3 regions of the Mesorhizobium sp. U510 genome follow, and region 2 is predicted to be linked to each of the others. Evidence: predicted binding sites of a transcription regulator. Region 2 holds the regulator's gene; each other region holds the start of a gene.
The links. The regulator PhoB, encoded in region 2, activates phosphate uptake and scavenging genes when phosphate is short. The targets are predictions, from matches to a motif close to TGTCATNNANCTGTCAT.

Region 1 (5,552 bases), 690 kb from region 2:
AAATTCGGCATGCCGCCCGCGCCGTCGGGCGGCGCCAGCCGCCTGGCCTCGGACTACACCGCGATTGCCGCGGATGACGGTGCCGTCGACGCCATAAAGTCTGGCAAGATTACCGTGGTGCGGGCGATACGAGAATTCACCCGCGATGGCGTGATCCTGGCCAATGGTCGCCTGATCGATCCCGATATCGTCATTGCCGCCACGGGCTACCGCACCGGGCTGGAGCGCATGGTCGGCGATCTCGGCGTGCTCGACGGCAAGGGTGTCCCGCTCTTCAACGGCGGTGAAGCCGACCCGAAACTGCCCGGCCTGTGGTTCACCGGTATGCGGCCGAGCATTCGTGGCTGCTTCGCCAATGCCGCCATTTTGGGCAAGGCGATCGCCAGGCGGATCGCCGGCGCGGGCCGCTAGCGCAATTCCGGGAAGTGTGAGCGCTTTCCCTTGGGAATTGCGTCGAAACAAAGAGCTCTAGCGACCTGACGCCTCACGCCGATTTCGGCTCGAGCCGGCGGAAGCCGACGGCTTGCATCAGCATCTCCCCGTCGACCATGCCGGCATTGTGCAGCGCGAGCAGGGTGAGCGCGATCTCGCGTGCTTCCGGCGAATCGGGCTGAGCTGTGCGCCGCAGGCAGACTTCGTCAAAGACGCGCTGCAGCCTGGCGATGTCGCCGGGCTTGAGCAGGCCCCGGTCATAGACTGACTTCGACATGGTGGCGGGCTCCGGGAAACGACCCAATTCATCTCGCCCAAAAGCGGGTCCGGTTTTGGGCGTACGACATGCACAAGACAAAGACCTAACGCGCGTCGCACGAATCCGTTTCGACGCGCGTTAGGGCGCCACCAGTAAATTGCCGATCTTTCCCGAGGCTTGAACCTTGGCGATTGGCGGAAACATCCATCGACGTTGGGGAGGCGGTCCGGCACGCAGGGCTCGGTCAAATCCGCTGCGTGCTCCAGCCGCCTGATATCACACCGCGATCTTGCCGCCGCCTTGCCTGGTGATGGCGACGACCGACGGCCGCACCGGCATTTCGGACTTGAAGTCCGGCCAGCGCGTCGACGGATCCTCATAGTAGGACGGCCGGCCGAAGCCTTCCCAATCCTCGCCGCCATCGCCCGGATGCTGGACGGCAACGAAGGCGGTCCGGTCGTCGGGCGCAAACAGCGGGCCGCACATTTCCGCGCCGATCGGCACGCGGAAGAACAGTTTCGAAGTTGCCCGCGCAGCCCCCTCGGTGTCGACCGCCCACAAGCCATCGGTGCGGCCGGTGGCCTTCGGGCCTTGGCCGTCGGTAGCGACCCACAGGCGCCCGGCCGAATCGACCGCGCAATTGTCGGGCATGCCGAACCAGCCATGGGCCGTCGTCGCCGTCGAGAAGGTGGCGCCGACATCGGCAACCGACGGATCGCCGCATTTCAAAAGCACTTCCCATTTGCCCTTGGCGGCCGTGAAATCGCCGTCGGTCTCGGTGATCTCGATAATGTGGCCGAAGGCATTCTCGGCGCGCGGATTGGCGGCGTCGACCTGGTCTGCCTTGCGCTTCGAATTGTTGGTCAGCATGACATAGACCTTGCCGTTGACACCATTGGGCTGGATGTCCTCGGGCCGGTCCATCTTGGTGGCACCGAGCAGATCGGCGGCGCGCCGCGTCTCGATCAGCACGTCGGCCTGGCTGCCAAAGCCGTTTTCCGCCGTCAGCGGCCCCTGGCCGAAGACGATCGGCAGCCAGTCGACCGTGCCGTCCTCGGCGAATTTGGCGACATGCAGCGTGCCCTCGTCGAGCAGGTCCTTGTTGGCGGCATGGTCGTTGGCGTTGAACGTGCCCTTGGTGACGAATTTGTAGACATAGTCGAAGCGCTCGTCGTCGCCGAGATAGAAGACGACGCGGCCGTCCTTGGCGACGATGGATTCGGCGCCCTCATGCTTGAAGCGGCCCATGGCGGTGCGCTTCCTCGGTGTCGATGTCGGATCGTTGACGTCGACCTCGACGATCCAGCCGAAGCGATTGGGTTCGTGCGGCTCCTTGGCGAGGTTGAAGCGGTCGTAATGCGCGCCCCATTCATAGGCACCTTCCGGAATGCCGAGCCGCTTGTAGTTGGCGGCTTCCTTGTGGCCCTCGGGCAATTCGCCGGAGAAATAGCCGTGGATGTTCTCCTCGGCCATCACATAGGTGCCCCAAGGGGTGACGCCGCCGGCGCAATTGTTGAAAGTGCCGAACACTTTCGTGCCGGACGGGTCGGCATTGGTCTTGACGCGGTCGTGGCCGGCGACCGGGCCCGACAGCGCCATTTCGGTGGTGGCGGTGATGCGGCGGTTGAGCTTGCCGTCCCGCACCACTTGCCATTTGTCTGACACCTTGCGGATTTCGACGATGGTGCCGCCATGCGCCGCCATCTCGACATCGACCTGCTCCTTCGAGAGCGGCGCGACCTCGGCCTTCTTCTTCCCGTCCTTCTCGACGATCGAAACGATGCCCGGAAACATCAGATGCGGGTTGGTGTATTCGTGGTTGACGACGAGCAGGCCGTGCTCGGCCGAGCCGTCGATCGCGATGTAGCCGACATAGTCGTTGTTGTAGCCAAACTGTCTGGCCTGCGCCTCGGCCGACTGTTTCGTCGGGTCGAACTGCGGCGAATCGGCAAACAGCGGATCGCCCCAGCGCAACAGCACGTCGGCGTCGTAGCCCGGCGCGACATGATGCTTGTCGTCGATCCCGGCCTCGAGCTCGTCGAATTTGAAGGCGGAGCCTTCCGCGGCGCGGGCATCGTCGGCGGCGATCATGGCCAGCGGGCCGACGGTCGCGGCGATCGCCGAGACGGCGAGCGATCCCTTCAGGAATCCCCGGCGCGGGAACCGCGCGGCGATGATCTCGCCCATGGTGCGGTTGTCGGTGGGGTTGGTGGCCGGTCCTTCGTTTTCCTCGAGCAGGCTGGTGCGGAATCGGGCGTCGGGAGAGCGATGTTCGGTCACGAAGGGCCTCTGGCTTTGGAGTGGCTGGAGCTTTTTTGTCGTCTTTCGACCCCTACAGACAACTGATCACATTTTCGTGACATCATACCTGCTCCGCCGCTCCACGCGAGATGATTGTCACCGTGACATCGGACTTTAGTCCAACCTTGCGCTTGCAAAAGTCCTGGAGGACAAACGCAACGGTCGGAGGTCGCTTCCGGCCAATACATCTTTCGGCGATGTTGCTGTTTGCAACGTTGGGGTGGGCGCGCCGGCTCAATCGACGGAGATCAGGATGCACGGATCGATCACGGCCCGGTGCCGCCGGCTGACGGTCGTTTCGGCGGCTGCTCTGGCGCTGACCATCATTCCCTATCGAATTGCCCTGCACGGCTCCGCCCCCGGAATCGACGCCGCATCAGCACAGGCCGCCAATGGCGGCAATGGCGGCGGCAACGGTGGCGGTGGCAATGGCGGCAACGGCGGCGGCGGCAGCGGTGGCAACGGCGGTAATGGCGGCAACAGCGGCGGCGGTAACGGCGGTAACAGCAGCGGCGGTAACGGCGGTAACAGCGGCGGCGGTAACGGTGGCAACAGCGGCGGCGGTAACGGCGGTAACAGCAGCGGCGGTAACAGCGGCAACGGAAATGGAAACGGCGGCAATTCCGGAACGGATGGCAGTGGTGACAACTCGGCATCCGGCAAGGGACAGAGCGACAAAGGCGTCAGCCATGTCAACGCCGCGACCGGTGACAAGGTCTCGGTGAGCGGCAACAAGATCACGGTCACACATCCCGACGGCATCACCGAAAAGATCGAAAACGGCCGTTTCAAAATGAAGGATGCGCTGGGTCGCACGATCATCGACCGCCGGGCCACGCCGGCCGATGTCAGCCGTCTAAAGGCCTTGTGAAACTGGCTAGCAGGCAACGGCCGGTTTCACACGTCACCTCCGCCGCCCCCGGCAGAGGTGATCTTCCCTTGTCCGGCCCTTGCGCGGGTCCGCAATGGCCTGACTGTTTGTTTTGCCGCGATTCCCAAGGGAAAAGCGCCATGCGCTTTGCCCGGGAAACCCGTTTCACACTTTTCCTGGAATTGCTCTAAGAGCGGTTTCTGTCCCGGTCGCGGAACTCGCGCACCATGAGAGCCGCTTCCGTGCGGTTTCGCACATTGAGTTTGGACAGCACCCCGGTCATGTGGTGCTTGACCGTCTTTTCCTGCAGCTCCAGGCGCAAGGCAACCTCCTTGTTGCTGAGCCCCTCCGCCACCAGCCGCAGGATTTCCGTCTGCCGTTCAGTCAGTTGCCGCAACCGGTCCGCCACGCCGTTGGCAGATTGCGGGGACTGGAGATCGGAAAGCAGCCGTGCCGACAGCGTCGGCGTAAGGTAGCCCTCGCCGGCAGCCACATTGCGCAGGATGTCGGCGAGCGCGCGCGATCCGACGCCCTTGAGGATATAGCCCTGCACGCCTGCGTTCAGCGCCGTGGTTACATCGGCATTGGTCTCCGAAACCGTCAGCATGACGATCTTCTGGGCAGGATGGTCGGCGAGGATGCTGACAACCGCGGACAGGCCGCCGCCCGGCATGGAGATGTCGAGCAGCAATATGTCAGGCTGCACCGTCGAGGCGATGCGTTCGGCATCCTGCGCTGTCGCGCCTTCGCCGACGATCTCGAAACCTCCGATCTCCGACAGGCTGCGCGTCACGCCTTCGCGAAACAGCGGATGATCGTCGACAATAGCGATGCGGATAGCGCCAATCATGCTTGCTCCTCGATCGAAAGACTGATCACCAATCGCGTGCCTTGCGCTCCGGTCAAGGTCTCGAACTGGCCGCCAATGCTTTCGACCCGCTCCCTGAGGCCGGCGAGCCCCAACCCGTCGACCCGCGCCGGATCAAAACCCGGCCCGCCGTCCGACACTTCGACAAAAAGCCTGCCATTCTTCATCCCGGCCCGCACCGTCTGATCCTTGGCCCGCCCGTGGCGATAGGCATTGTTCAGCCCTTCCTGCACGAAACGATAGATGCTGATCTTTTCGGAAGTGCCGAGCTCAGGCAAATGCCTGGGCAGCGTGAGCAGCACGGACGTTCCCGTCCGGTGCTGATGTTCGTCGACCGCCATCCGCAATATGTCCGTTGCCGCGGCCGTTTCGATCTGCGGCAAGACGAGACCGGTGCAGATACCGCGAATTTCGCGCATCGCATCCTCCAGCGTCTTGCGGATCATCGCGACCTCGGTCGCGCGGTTTTCGCCCCAATGGCCGTCGCCGGAGAATACCGGGCTGTCCATGCGCAGCGCCGCCAGGGCCACGAGTTGCGCCGGTCCGTCATGCAGGTCGGCACCGATCCGGCGCAAATATCGTTCGTTGAGCGCGGTGGCGCGGCGGGACGCCCTCTGCACACGCTGCCGCAAGGCGCTGTTTTGCGTCACCAGGCCTTGCAACTCCGACACCTGGCGGCGCAGCGCCCCGCGCTGATCGTCGATGGTGCGGCTGGCGCGCAGCACGATGCTCGACAGGAGCAGAAAAGCCGTCAGGGTGGTGCCGGCCACGATCAGCCAGCTCGACAGCAGGGCAGAGGCCAGCGTGGCCTTGAAATCAGT
Region 2 (5,552 bases):
ACTTCGTCCTTCTTGATCCAGCCGGCGTCGATGACGACGTTGAGATTGTCCTTGGTGATGGCCACCGGGGTCAGGAACAGCGACTTGACGGTGTTGCCGCCGGGCGTCGTGAAGTCCTTCACACCGGCGATGTCGGTCATCTTCTTGCCGTCGGCCAGCTGCGAGGCGATCTCGGCGGCGTTCTTGCCGAGTTCGCGCGCGTCCTTCCACACCGACACGGTCTGGGTGCCAAGCGCGATGCGGTTCAGCGCGGCATGGTCGCCGTCCTGACCCGAAACCGGCACGGTGCCGGCAAGACCCTGCGCCGTCAGCGCCGCGACGACGCCGCCGGCGGTGCCGTCATTGGCCGCGACGACCGCGTCGACCTTGTTGTCGTTGGCGGTCAGGAACTGCTCCATGTTCTTCTGGGCGTTGGCGGGCAGCCAGCCATCTGTATAGGCCTCGCCGACATTCTTGATCTTGCCGCTGTCGATGGCAGCCTTGAGCACTTCCATCGAGCCCGCGAACAGGAAGTCGGCGTTCGGATCGGCGCCCGAGCCCTTGATGAAGACATAGTTGCCTTCCGGCTTGGCCTTGAACACCGCGCTGGCCTGCAAGCGGCCGACTTCCTTGTTGTCGAAGGTCAGGTAGAAGACGTCCTTGTTCTCGATCAGCCGGTCATAGCCGACGACCGGAATGCCTTCGTCCAGCGCCTTCTGCACGGCCGGGCCGATGGCCGAGGCATCCTGGGCCAGGATGATCAGCGAATTGGCGCCCTGCGAGATCAGGCTCTCGACATCGGTAAGCTGCTTGCCGGGATTGGATTGCGCATCGGCGGAAATATACTTGTCGCCGGCGGCCTCGATCGCCTTCTTCATGGCGGCCTCGTCGGTCTTCCAGCGCTCTTCCTGGAAGTTGGACCACGAAACGCCGATGACCTTGTCCTTCGCCTGCGCGACCGACGCAAGCGTCAGCGACATGGCGACACCCGCCAGGATGGCGGCTGTGAATCTCTTCATGATATTCCTCCCTGCGCCGCGTATGGCGCGACCAACTGGCCCTAAGGCCGGCACAGAGGCCCTATTTTTTCGAGCCTCGAAAAAACACTGATCCAACACCGGAACGCTGTCAACAACGATTCTGATGGATTTTGATGTCCCTCTGAATTTTTTTCGAGCTTCGCAATAAATAAATGACAGCACAGGCCGCTTCTGCCAGTATTTGACCGTATCGCCGGCAGCGTTCGAGGGAGGACCGGAAGAACCGCGGCGACCGGGAGGATGTGAAAAAACATGTCGGTCGGAATCCGCCACGACGATCTGCGCCGGCGCAACCGCGCCATGGTGATCGCGGCCGTGCGCCGGGCCGGCCGGCCCTCGCGCACCGAGATCGCAGCGACCACCGGCCTCAGCCATTCGACCATATCGGCGATTTCCTCCGACCTGATCGGTGAAGGCATCCTGGCCGAGGGCAAGCCGAGCGAGGCCGGCGCGCTGAAACGCGGCAGGCCGCAGGTCGGCCTCGGCCTCAATCCGGAGGCCGCGGCTGTGATGACCGTGGTGCTGTCGCTGAATTTCCTGTCGGTCGCAGTCATCGACTATGCCGGCCAGGTGATATCGGAGGAACAGCGCCGGCTGGACACGCTGACCATGTCGCGCGAGGCGCTGATCGGCGAGTGCGTGGCCATAGTGCGGCGGCGCCTCGAGGATCCCGACATCGACGTACGCAGCGTCGCCCGCATCGCGCTGGCGATCCAGGGCATCACCGACACCGAGGCCCGGGCGATGCTGTGGTCGCCGATCACACCGCAGACCGACATCGCCTTCGCAGACATACTCGAAGCAGAGTTCGGTATCCCCGCCACCATGGAAAACGACTGCAACATGATGGCGGTGGCGCTGCGCTGGCGCGATCCCGAGCGCTACCGCGACGACTTCATCGCCATCCTGCTTTCGCACGGCATCGGCATGGGGCTGGTGCTGAAGGGCGAGCTGTTCACTGGCACCCATTCCTCAGGCGGCGAATTCGGCCACATGATCCACCGGCCGGGCGGCGCGCTCTGCCGCTGCGGGCGGCGCGGCTGTGTCGAGGCCTATGCCGGCAATTACGCCATCTGGCGCAACGCCAGGCAGCTCAGCGAGGACACCGAGCCGGTGGCCGATGTCAGCGACGCGCAGATGCGGGCGCTGGCCGCGACGGCACGGGAACGGGACGGGCCCGAGCGCGAAGCCTACCGCAAGGCCGGGGAGGCACTCGGCTACGGCCTCGGCAGCCTGTTTGCGCTGATCGATCCCGCGCCCGTCGCCATGGTCGGCGTCAGCGCCGCTGCCTTCGACCTGATCGAGCCGGCATTGCGCGAGGCCATCGCCCAGACCGCCGGCGGCCAGCACTCGAAATCGATCTCCTTCGACACCGAGCCGAACGAACTGCCGCTGATCCGCGAAGGCTGTGCCATGCGCGCGCTGACCTTCGTCGACCAGGAGATTTTCGCGCCCGGCGTGCAAACGAAAGCAGGCCCTGCCGCGAAGAAAAACGTCGCCTGAGTCAGTTCGTGCTCAATCCTCGCGGATCGCGTAGCCCGCCCCACGGATGGTGCGGATGACATCCGGCATGCGGCCATTGTTGACCGCCTTGCGCAACCGGCCGACATGCACGTCCACGGTGCGCTCGTCGATGTAGATCGTCTCGCCCCAGACATTGTCGAGCAGTTGGCTGCGCGAGAACACGCGCCCGGGGTGCCGCATCATGAATTCGAGCAGGCGGAATTCGGTCGGCCCGAGCCGGATCTCGCTCTTCTTGCGGTAGACCCGGTGCGATTCACGGTCGAGCACGATATCGCCGACCTTGAGCACGCTGGACAGCACTTCCGGCTTGGCGCGGCGCAGCAGCGCCTTGACGCGGGCCATGAATTCCGGCGTCGAGAACGGCTTGACCAGATAGTCGTCGGCGCCGGTGGAGAGCCCACGTACACGGTCGCTTTCCTCGCCCCGGGCGGTCAGCATGATGATCGGCAGCCGCTCGGTCTCGGGCCGCATTCGCAGGCGCCGGCAGAGTTCGATGCCGGACACCGCCGGCACCATCCAGTCGAGCACAAGGAGGTCGGGCACGTTCTCCTGCAGGCGGATTTCGGCTTCGTCGCCGCGGGTCACCACCTCGACCTGGTAACCCTCCGATTCCAGATTGTAGCGGAGGAGCACGCCGAGCGGCTCCTCGTCCTCCACCACCATGATGCGTGGTGCGATCATCGATTGATTACCCCTGCGCTCAGGCCGCCGGCGCCGACATCGCCGTCTCGTCCTGTTTTGGACGATTGGCGGGCAGTTGCGTGCCGGTCAGGACATAGTACGCATTCTCGGCGATGTTGGTCACATGGTCGCCGATGCGTTCGAGATTCTTGGCGCAAAACAACAGATGCGTGCAAGCCGTGATGTTGCGCGGGTCTTCCATCATATAGGTCAGCAATTCGCGGAAGACGGAGGTGTATTTGACGTCGATGCGCTCGTCGTCGGCGCGCAGCTTCGCCAGTGCCGCGGCATCGCGCGCCGCATACTCCTCGATCACACCCTGCACCTGGATCAACACCAGCTGCGCCATGGCGTCGATGGAATGCGACAGGTCGCGCGGCGTGGCGCTGAGGCCGACAGTGCCGACGCGCTTGGCGATGTTCTTGGCAAGGTCGCCGATGCGTTCGAGGTCGCCGGCCATGCGGATCGAGCCGACGACATGGCGCAGGTCGTCGGCCATCGGCTGGCGCTTGGCGATCAGCGTGATGGCGCGGTCGTCGAGTTCGCGCTGGCGCGCATCCATGATGGCGTCGTCGGAGACGACGCGCTGAGCGAGAGCATTGTCGGAGTTCAGCAGTGCCTTGGTGGCGCCGCCGACCATCGAGCCGGCGAGATCGCCCATGTCGCTGATCAGCCTGCTGATCTGTCCGAGATCCTCGTCGAAGGCTGCGACTGTGTGTTCGGCCATGATCCTGGTCCTCGTATGCGTGCGATCAGCCGAAGCGGCCGGTGATGTAGTCTTGCGTGCGCTTCTCGCGAGGCGACGTGAAGATCTTCTCGGTGCGGTCGAACTCGACCAGTTCGCCCAGATACATGAAGGCGGTCTGCTTCGAGACGCGCGCCGCCTGCTGCATGTTGTGGGTGACGATGACGATCGTGTAGTCGGCCTGCAACTCGTCGATCAGCTCCTCGATCTTGGCGGTCGACAGCGGGTCAAGCGCCGAGGCCGGCTCGTCGAGCAGGATCACCTCCGGCTTCACCGCCACGGTGCGGGCGATGCACAGCCGCTGCTGCTGGCCGCCCGACAGGCTGAGGCCGCTGGCATTGAGCTTGTCCTTGACCTCGGTCCACAGCGCCGCGCGCTTGAGCGCCTGCTCGACACGGCCGTCCATCTCGGCCTTGCTGATCTTCTCGTAGAGCCTGACGCCGAAAGCGATGTTCTCGTAGATCGACATCGGGAACGGCGTCGGCTTCTGGAACACCATGCCGATCTTGGTGCGCAGCAGGTTGAGATCCTGCGAACGGTCGAGGATGTTCTGGCCGTCGAGCAGCACCTGGCCCTCGGCGGTCTGCTTGGGATAAAGCTCGTAGATGCGGTTGAAGACGCGCAGCAGCGTCGACTTTCCGCAACCCGACGGGCCGATGAAGGCGGTGACGCTGCGCTCGGGCAGCGACAGCGTGATATCCTTCAGCGCCTTCGACTGGCCGTAGTAGAAGTTGAGGTTCTTGACCTCGATCTTGGCCTTGGTCACCGCCTCGGCGGCGATCGTCATGTCTGGAGACAACATCTGGCTCATTTGTCCTCTCTGCGTCCGGTCAGGCTGCGCGCAAAGATGCTGAGCGCGAGAACCGTCAATGTGATTATGAGTGCACCGGTCCAGGCCAGCTGCTGCCATTCCTCATAGGGGCTGAGAGCGAACTGGAAGATGGTGACAGGCAGGCTGGCCATCGGCGCGTTGAGATTGCTCGACCAGAACTGGTTGTTCAGCGCCGTGAAAAGAAGCGGTGCGGTCTCGCCGGAGATGCGGGCGATGGCCAGCAATATGCCGGTGACGATGCCCGAAAGCGCGGCGCGATAGGCAACCGAGCGGATGACCACCCAGCGCGGCGCGCCGATCGCGGTGCCGGCTTCGCGCAAGGCGTTGGGCACCAGGTTGAGCATGTCCTCGGTGGTGCGCACGACGACGGGGATGACCAGGATGGCGAGTGCTACGGCACCGGCGATCGCCGAGAAATGCCCCATCGGCCGCACCATAAGCTCATAGACGAACAGGCCGATGATGATCGACGGCGCCGACAGCAGGATGTCGTTGATGAAGCGCACCACCGTGGTGAGCTTCGAGAAGCGGCCATATTCGGCCATATAGGTACCGGCCAGCACGCCGATCGGCGTGCCGACGATGATGCCGATGATGGTCATCACGATGCTGCCGTAGATGGCGTTGAGCAGGCCGCCGGCGTCGCCGGGCGGCGGCGTCATTTCCGTGAAGACCGAGAGGGAGACGCCGGCCAGGCCCTTGTAGAGCAAGGCGCCAAGGATCAGCGCCAGCCAGGCAAGGCCGATGCCGG
Region 3 (5,552 bases), 1.6 Mb from region 2:
CGAGCCGCAGATCAAGGCTCGCCGGCTGGATCTGGTCGGCGTCGAGCGCGCGCGGCGACTTCAGCGCGCCGGACTGGAACAGCGCCGAGATGTCCTGATCGGGAAGAATGCCTGTCTGCCGCAAGGCTCCGCTCCTAGGCCAGACGAATTTCCTGCCAACAGGTTCTCGCCGGAAAACATGGAACATTCTTGCGGAACCTGCCTGGTACAAACCTCTTAATGAAGCCGGCAATTGACGCAAGCGTGGTACGGGTCTAAAGGGTCGTTATCCCGTGGTGATTTGGCCGGTCGGCTTGCAGCCACGTTAAACAAGTCGCTAAAGGACCGTTGGCCGCGAGGCCGTATGGACCGGTTGCGACTTTCGCGGCCGGTTTTTTTGTGTCTGGAACAAAGCGATGAGCAACAAGAAGCGCAACTGGAAGCCTCAGACAGCCCTCGTGCATAGCGGAACCCTGCGTTCCGGCTTCGGCGAGACCTCCGAGGCAATGTACCTGACCCAGGGCTATGTCTATCAAACGGCGCAAGCCGCCGAAGCCCGTTTTAAGGGCGAGGAACCCGGTTTCATCTATTCGCGCTACGCCAATCCGACCGTCGACATGTTCGAAAAGCGCATGTGCGCGCTGGAAGGCGCGGAAGACGCACGCGCCACGGCATCGGGCATGGCGGCCGTGACAGCGGCGCTTCTGTGCAGCGTCAAGGCCGGGGACCATATCGTGGCGGCGCGCGCGCTGTTCGGCTCCTGCCGCTGGGTGGTCGAGACGCTGGCACCGCGCTACGGCATCGAGGCGACGCTGGTCGACGGCACCGATATCGCCAACTGGGAAAAGGCGGTCAGGCCCAACACCAAGCTGTTCTTCCTGGAAAGCCCGACCAACCCGACGCTGGAAGTGGTCGACATCGCCGCTGTGGCTGCGCTCGCCAACTCGATCGGCGCGCGGCTTGTCGTCGACAATGTCTTTGCCACGCCACTGCAGCAGAAGCCGTTGCAGCTCGGCGCGCATATCGTCGTCTATTCGGCAACCAAGCACATCGACGGCCAGGGCCGCTGTCTCGGCGGCGTGATCCTGTCGGACAAGAAGTGGATCGACGAGAATTTGCATGATTATTTCCGCCACACCGGCCCCAGCCTGTCGCCCTTCAACGCCTGGACGCTGCTGAAGGGCCTGGAGACGCTGCCGCTGCGCGTGCGCCAGCAGACGGAGAGCGCCGGCAAGATCGCAGATTTCCTCGCCGAGCAGCCGCAGATCGCCCGCGTCATCTATCCCGGCCGCGCCGACCATCCGCAGGCCGCGATCGTCAAGAAGCAGATGTCGGGCGGCTCGACGCTGATCTGCCTCGACGTCAAGGGCGGCAAGCAGGCGGCCTTCGCCCTGCAGAACGCGCTCGACATCGTGCTGATCTCCAACAATCTCGGCGACGCCAAGAGCCTGATCACCCATCCGGCGACGACCACGCACAAGAACTTGAGCGACGAGGCGCGCGCCGAACTCGGCATCGGGCCAGGAACGCTCAGGCTGTCGGTCGGCCTGGAGGATACCGATGACCTTCTGGAAGACATCGCGCAGGCTCTCAAGGCCGCTAAATAGAGGGTCGTCGAGGTAGGTCGTCCGCGCCGCGATCAGGCGCGCGACGACGCCTCTTCCAGTTCGGCCGCCTTGGTGCCGATGGTCATCGCATTGCCGCGCCAGTCGACGGCGCCGCCGAGCCAGCCGCGCCCCCACATGGTTGGAAGCAGCAAGTCCCGCGCAATCATCGCCGCGACCGTGCGCGGCGAAAGGTGCCAGCCCTTGGACCAGGCCAGGGCGCATTCCGGGAGATAAAAGGCCGCCAGCACGGCGATGGCCGTCAGCGGCAGGCTGAAGCCGGCGCTTGCCGCCGCAACCAGCGCAAGCGCCAGCGGCACCACCGCGCCGGTCAGGATTTCCGGCGCGAAGAACCGTGGGAAGGTGACGCGGCGCAAGCGCGCCCAGCGGGCCTGGCGCGACCAGATCGTGCCAAGCGTGCGTCGGCCAAGCGGCTGCTCGAAGGGTGCCGCGACGAGATTGACGCGCAGGCCAAGCCCACTGACCAGCTTGGTCGCGGCGGCGTCTTCGGCGATTGCGGCGGCCAGCGCGCGGATGCCGCCATTGGCATCCAGCATCGGCTTGTTCCACAACATGCTCTTGCCCTGGGCAAAGCCAAGGCCGAGCGCCTCGCCGGCATATTGCCAGCGCGCCTGCAGCGTGTTGAGGAAGGCGCATTCGACCTCGGCCCAGAAGCCCTCCGGCCGCGAACCGATCGGTGTCGAGCAGACAAGGCCGGTGTCCGGCCGCCACGCCGCCATCAGATGCTGGACGTAGTCTCTCGGCATCAGCACGTTGGAGTCGGCCAGGACAACCCAATTGTGCCGCGCGGCTTCCCAGCCCTTGACGCAATTGTTGAGCTTGGGATTGGCGCTGACGCGGTCGTCGCCGATCAACAGCCGGGCCGGCACTTTTGGAAAGCGGCCAATGGCGGCACGGATCAGCCTGACCACTGGGTCGTCTCCATGAGCGACGCAGAAGATCAGCTCGTAGCGGGGCCAGTCTAGCGAGAAGGCGCGCTCCAGCGTCTCCTGCGTGAACGGCTCGACGCCGCGCGAGGGTATGACAATCGATACCGGCGGTTTGCCGGCCGGCGGTGCGATCGTCGTGCGCCGTCTCAGCTGTGAGGCGGCGAGAAGGATACTTGCAGTGTTTGAAAGGATAAGAGCAGTCGAAAGCGAGGCGGCTATGAGAGCGAGTTCCATCGAGATCTGGTCACTCCAGAAGAGACGGCCCGCATCGTGGCCGTTTTCAACAGTTCGACAGAGCGCCGAGTCGCCCGGTTCGTGCACACCACCATTGTCATGTGTCACTTAAATGACATTCTTTGCCGGCACCTGCGTTTCAAGACGAGGCGCGACAAGACGCGCACGTTGACCTGCTCGCCGGGAGCGCCGAAAGGTTCTGTTGGTTTGAGCATGATCTTTTCCGAAAACCGGTTCCCACTTTTCGGGATCATGCTCTAGATTGTTTTGGAGCCGCTTATGTACCGCGCCGTCACGCGCAAAATCGAAGTGCAGGTCAGGCCGTTCTATCTCGAGGACCGCTCCGATCCTTCCGAGAACCGCTATGTCTGGGGCTATCAGATAACGATCGACAACCAGTCGGACGAATTCGTGCAGCTTCTGTCGCGCTATTGGCACATCACCGACGGTGCCGGCCGAGTCGAGGAAGTGCGCGGCCCGGGCGTCGTCGGCGACCAGCCCGAACTCAATCCCGGCGACAGCTATCAATACACGTCCGGCTGCCCGCTCTCGACGCCCTCAGGCATCATGGTCGGGCACTATACGATGCGCAACAAGCGCGGCGAGACCTTCGACATCGCCATCCCGGCGTTCTCGCTGGATCTGCCGGGGACGCGGCGGACGGTGAATTAGCGTCCTTCTCCCCGTTCCACGGGGAGAAGGAATGGCTTTACTGTGCGGCAAATTCCGCCGGATCGAAGTCGTACTGTGTCGAGCAGAATTCGCAGGCGACGTGGATGCCGCCATCCTCGGTGCTGTCCTCGATCTCCTGCGCGGAGAAGCCCTCGAGGATGCCGCGGATCTTGTCGCGCGAGCATGAGCACTGGTCGGCCACGGGAACGCCGCCGAAGACGCGTACGCCATGCTCGTGGAACAGGCGATAAAGCAGCCGTTCGGCACCGATCGTCGGGTCGATCAACTCGGTCGGCTCGATCGTGCCGAGCAGCGCCAGCAATTCCTGCCAGGAATTGTCCGTGGGATCATGGATCTCCTCGCGTGGATCGCCGTCGCCGCCGTGCAGGTCCGGAACGCGCATGCGCTCGGGCGATTGCGGCAGGAACTGCGCCAGGATGCCGCCGGCGCGCCACTGCTCGCGCGCCCCGCCGACGCCTGGCGTCAACAGCTTGGCGACCGAGAGCCTGATATCCGTCGGGATCTGCTCCGACTGGCGGAAATAGGTGCGCGCCGCGTCTTCCAGGGTTTCGCCATCGAGCTGGACGATGCCCTGATAGCGCTGCGTATGGGCGCCCTGGTCGATGGTCAGTGCCAGCACGCCGCCGCCGAGCAGCGTCTGCTGGGACGTTTCGCCTGCGGCGACCAGCGCCTCGAGCCTATCGGCATCGAAGCGCGCATAGGCGCGCAGCGCCGACGGCGTGGTGAAATCCGCCACCAGCATGTCGACCGGCCCATCGGTGCGGGTCTGCAGGATGAACTTGCCCTCGAATTTGAGCGAGGTGCCGAGCAGCACCGTCAGTACACAGGCTTCCGCCAGCAGGCGGGCGACCGGCTCGGGATAATCGTGGCGGCTGAGAATGGCGTCGAGCATCGGCCCGAGCTGCACGGTACGGCCGCGCACGTCGAGCGGGCCGACCTCAAAGGGCACGACATGATCGTCGCCGGCATAGCCGAACTCGCCGAGTTTGGGGTGATGTTCAGTCACTTGATGCGTTTCCAACATGACAAAGCTCCAGGGCGCGGCCATGCCGCCCCCTGGGGTGCATGCGTCCAAACGCGCTTGATTTGCGTGATGCGGCGCAGATAGGCATCGCGCCCCCGCAGATCAAGCGCCCGGACCTTTCAAACTCCAAGCCACCTCAAGCCCCAAGACACTTCAAGCCCCAAGACACCAGGCAAGCACCGCCTTCTGGGCGTGGAGCCGGTTCTCGGCCTCGTCGAAGACCACCGAATGGGGTCCGTCGATAACCTCGTCGGTCACTTCCTCACCGCGATGCGCCGGCAGACAGTGCATGAACAGCGCATCCGGCTTGGCATGCGCCATCAGCTTGGCATTGACCTGGTAGGGCGAGAACACGTTATGGCCGCGGGCGCGATGCTCCTGGCCCATCGACACCCAGCAATCGGTGACGACACAGTCGGCCTGCTCGACGGCTTCCTCGGGCGAGCGGGTGAAGTGGAGCTTCCCGCCATGGGCCTTGGACCAGTCGATATGCTTCTGCGCCGGCTCGCTGCCTTCCGGCACGGCGACGTTGAGGTTGAAGCGGAACCGCGCCGAGGCTTCGAGCAGCGAATGCAGCACATTGTTGCCGTCGCCGGTCCAGGCGATGGTCTTGCCGGCCACCGGACCGCGATGCTCCTCGAAGGTCATGATGTCGGCCATCAGCTGGCACGGATGGGTGTCATCCGTCAGCCCGTTGATCACCGGAACCGTGGCGTTCTCGGTCAGCTCCAGCAGCCGCTCATGCGAGGTGGTGCGGATCATGATCGCGTCGACATAGCGCGACAACACCTTGGCGGTGTCGGCGATGGTCTCGGAGCGGCCAAGCTGCATTTCGGTGCCGGTCAGCATGATGGTCTCGCCGCCGAGCTGGCGCATGCCGACATCGAAGGAGACGCGCGTGCGCGTCGACGGCTTGTCGAAGATCATCGCCAGCACCTTGCCTTCGAGCGGCCGGGTGCGCTCGCCGGCCTTGAGGCGCGCCTTTCGCACCACCGCGTCGTCGAGCATGACGCGCAGGTCGCCCTCGGAAACGGTGGAAAGATCGGTGAAATGGCGAACTGACATCAG

Region 1: a site for PhoB is predicted at 3,037-3,053, ahead of ACLGL5_RS06555 (PhoX family protein). Genes of this name have one in related genera too.
Region 3: a site for PhoB is predicted at 2,869-2,885, ahead of ACLGL5_RS10865 (ceramide glucosyltransferase). Genes of this name have one in related genera too.

Annotation. Positions count from the first base shown of each region.
Region 1 covers NZ_CP180532.1:932,165-937,716, forward strand. The annotation lists gene ACLGL5_RS06545 (flavin-containing monooxygenase) at 1-411, shown strand, start outside; gene ACLGL5_RS06550 (hypothetical protein) at 485-709, opposite strand; gene ACLGL5_RS06555 (PhoX family protein) at 968-2,971, opposite strand; gene ACLGL5_RS06560 (hypothetical protein) at 3,246-3,863, shown strand; gene ACLGL5_RS06565 (response regulator) at 4,051-4,713, opposite strand; gene ACLGL5_RS06570 (sensor histidine kinase) at 4,710-5,552, opposite strand, start outside.
Region 2 covers NZ_CP180532.1:242,939-248,490, forward strand. The annotation lists gene xylF (D-xylose ABC transporter substrate-binding protein) at 1-998, opposite strand, end outside; gene ACLGL5_RS02990 (ROK family protein) at 1,272-2,522, shown strand; gene phoB (phosphate regulon transcriptional regulator PhoB) at 2,535-3,224, opposite strand; gene phoU (phosphate signaling complex protein PhoU) at 3,244-3,951, opposite strand; gene pstB (phosphate ABC transporter ATP-binding protein PstB) at 3,977-4,780, opposite strand; gene pstA (phosphate ABC transporter permease PstA) at 4,777-5,552, opposite strand, start outside.
Region 3 covers NZ_CP180532.1:1,842,648-1,848,199, reverse strand. The annotation lists gene ACLGL5_RS10875 (2'-deoxycytidine 5'-triphosphate deaminase) at 1-124, opposite strand, end outside; SAM riboswitch at 263-340, shown strand; gene ACLGL5_RS10870 (O-succinylhomoserine sulfhydrylase) at 396-1,586, shown strand; gene ACLGL5_RS10865 (ceramide glucosyltransferase) at 1,619-2,767, opposite strand; gene apaG (Co2+/Mg2+ efflux facilitator ApaG/CorD) at 3,047-3,439, shown strand; gene ACLGL5_RS10855 (Hsp33 family molecular chaperone) at 3,477-4,508, opposite strand; gene argF (ornithine carbamoyltransferase) at 4,638-5,549, opposite strand.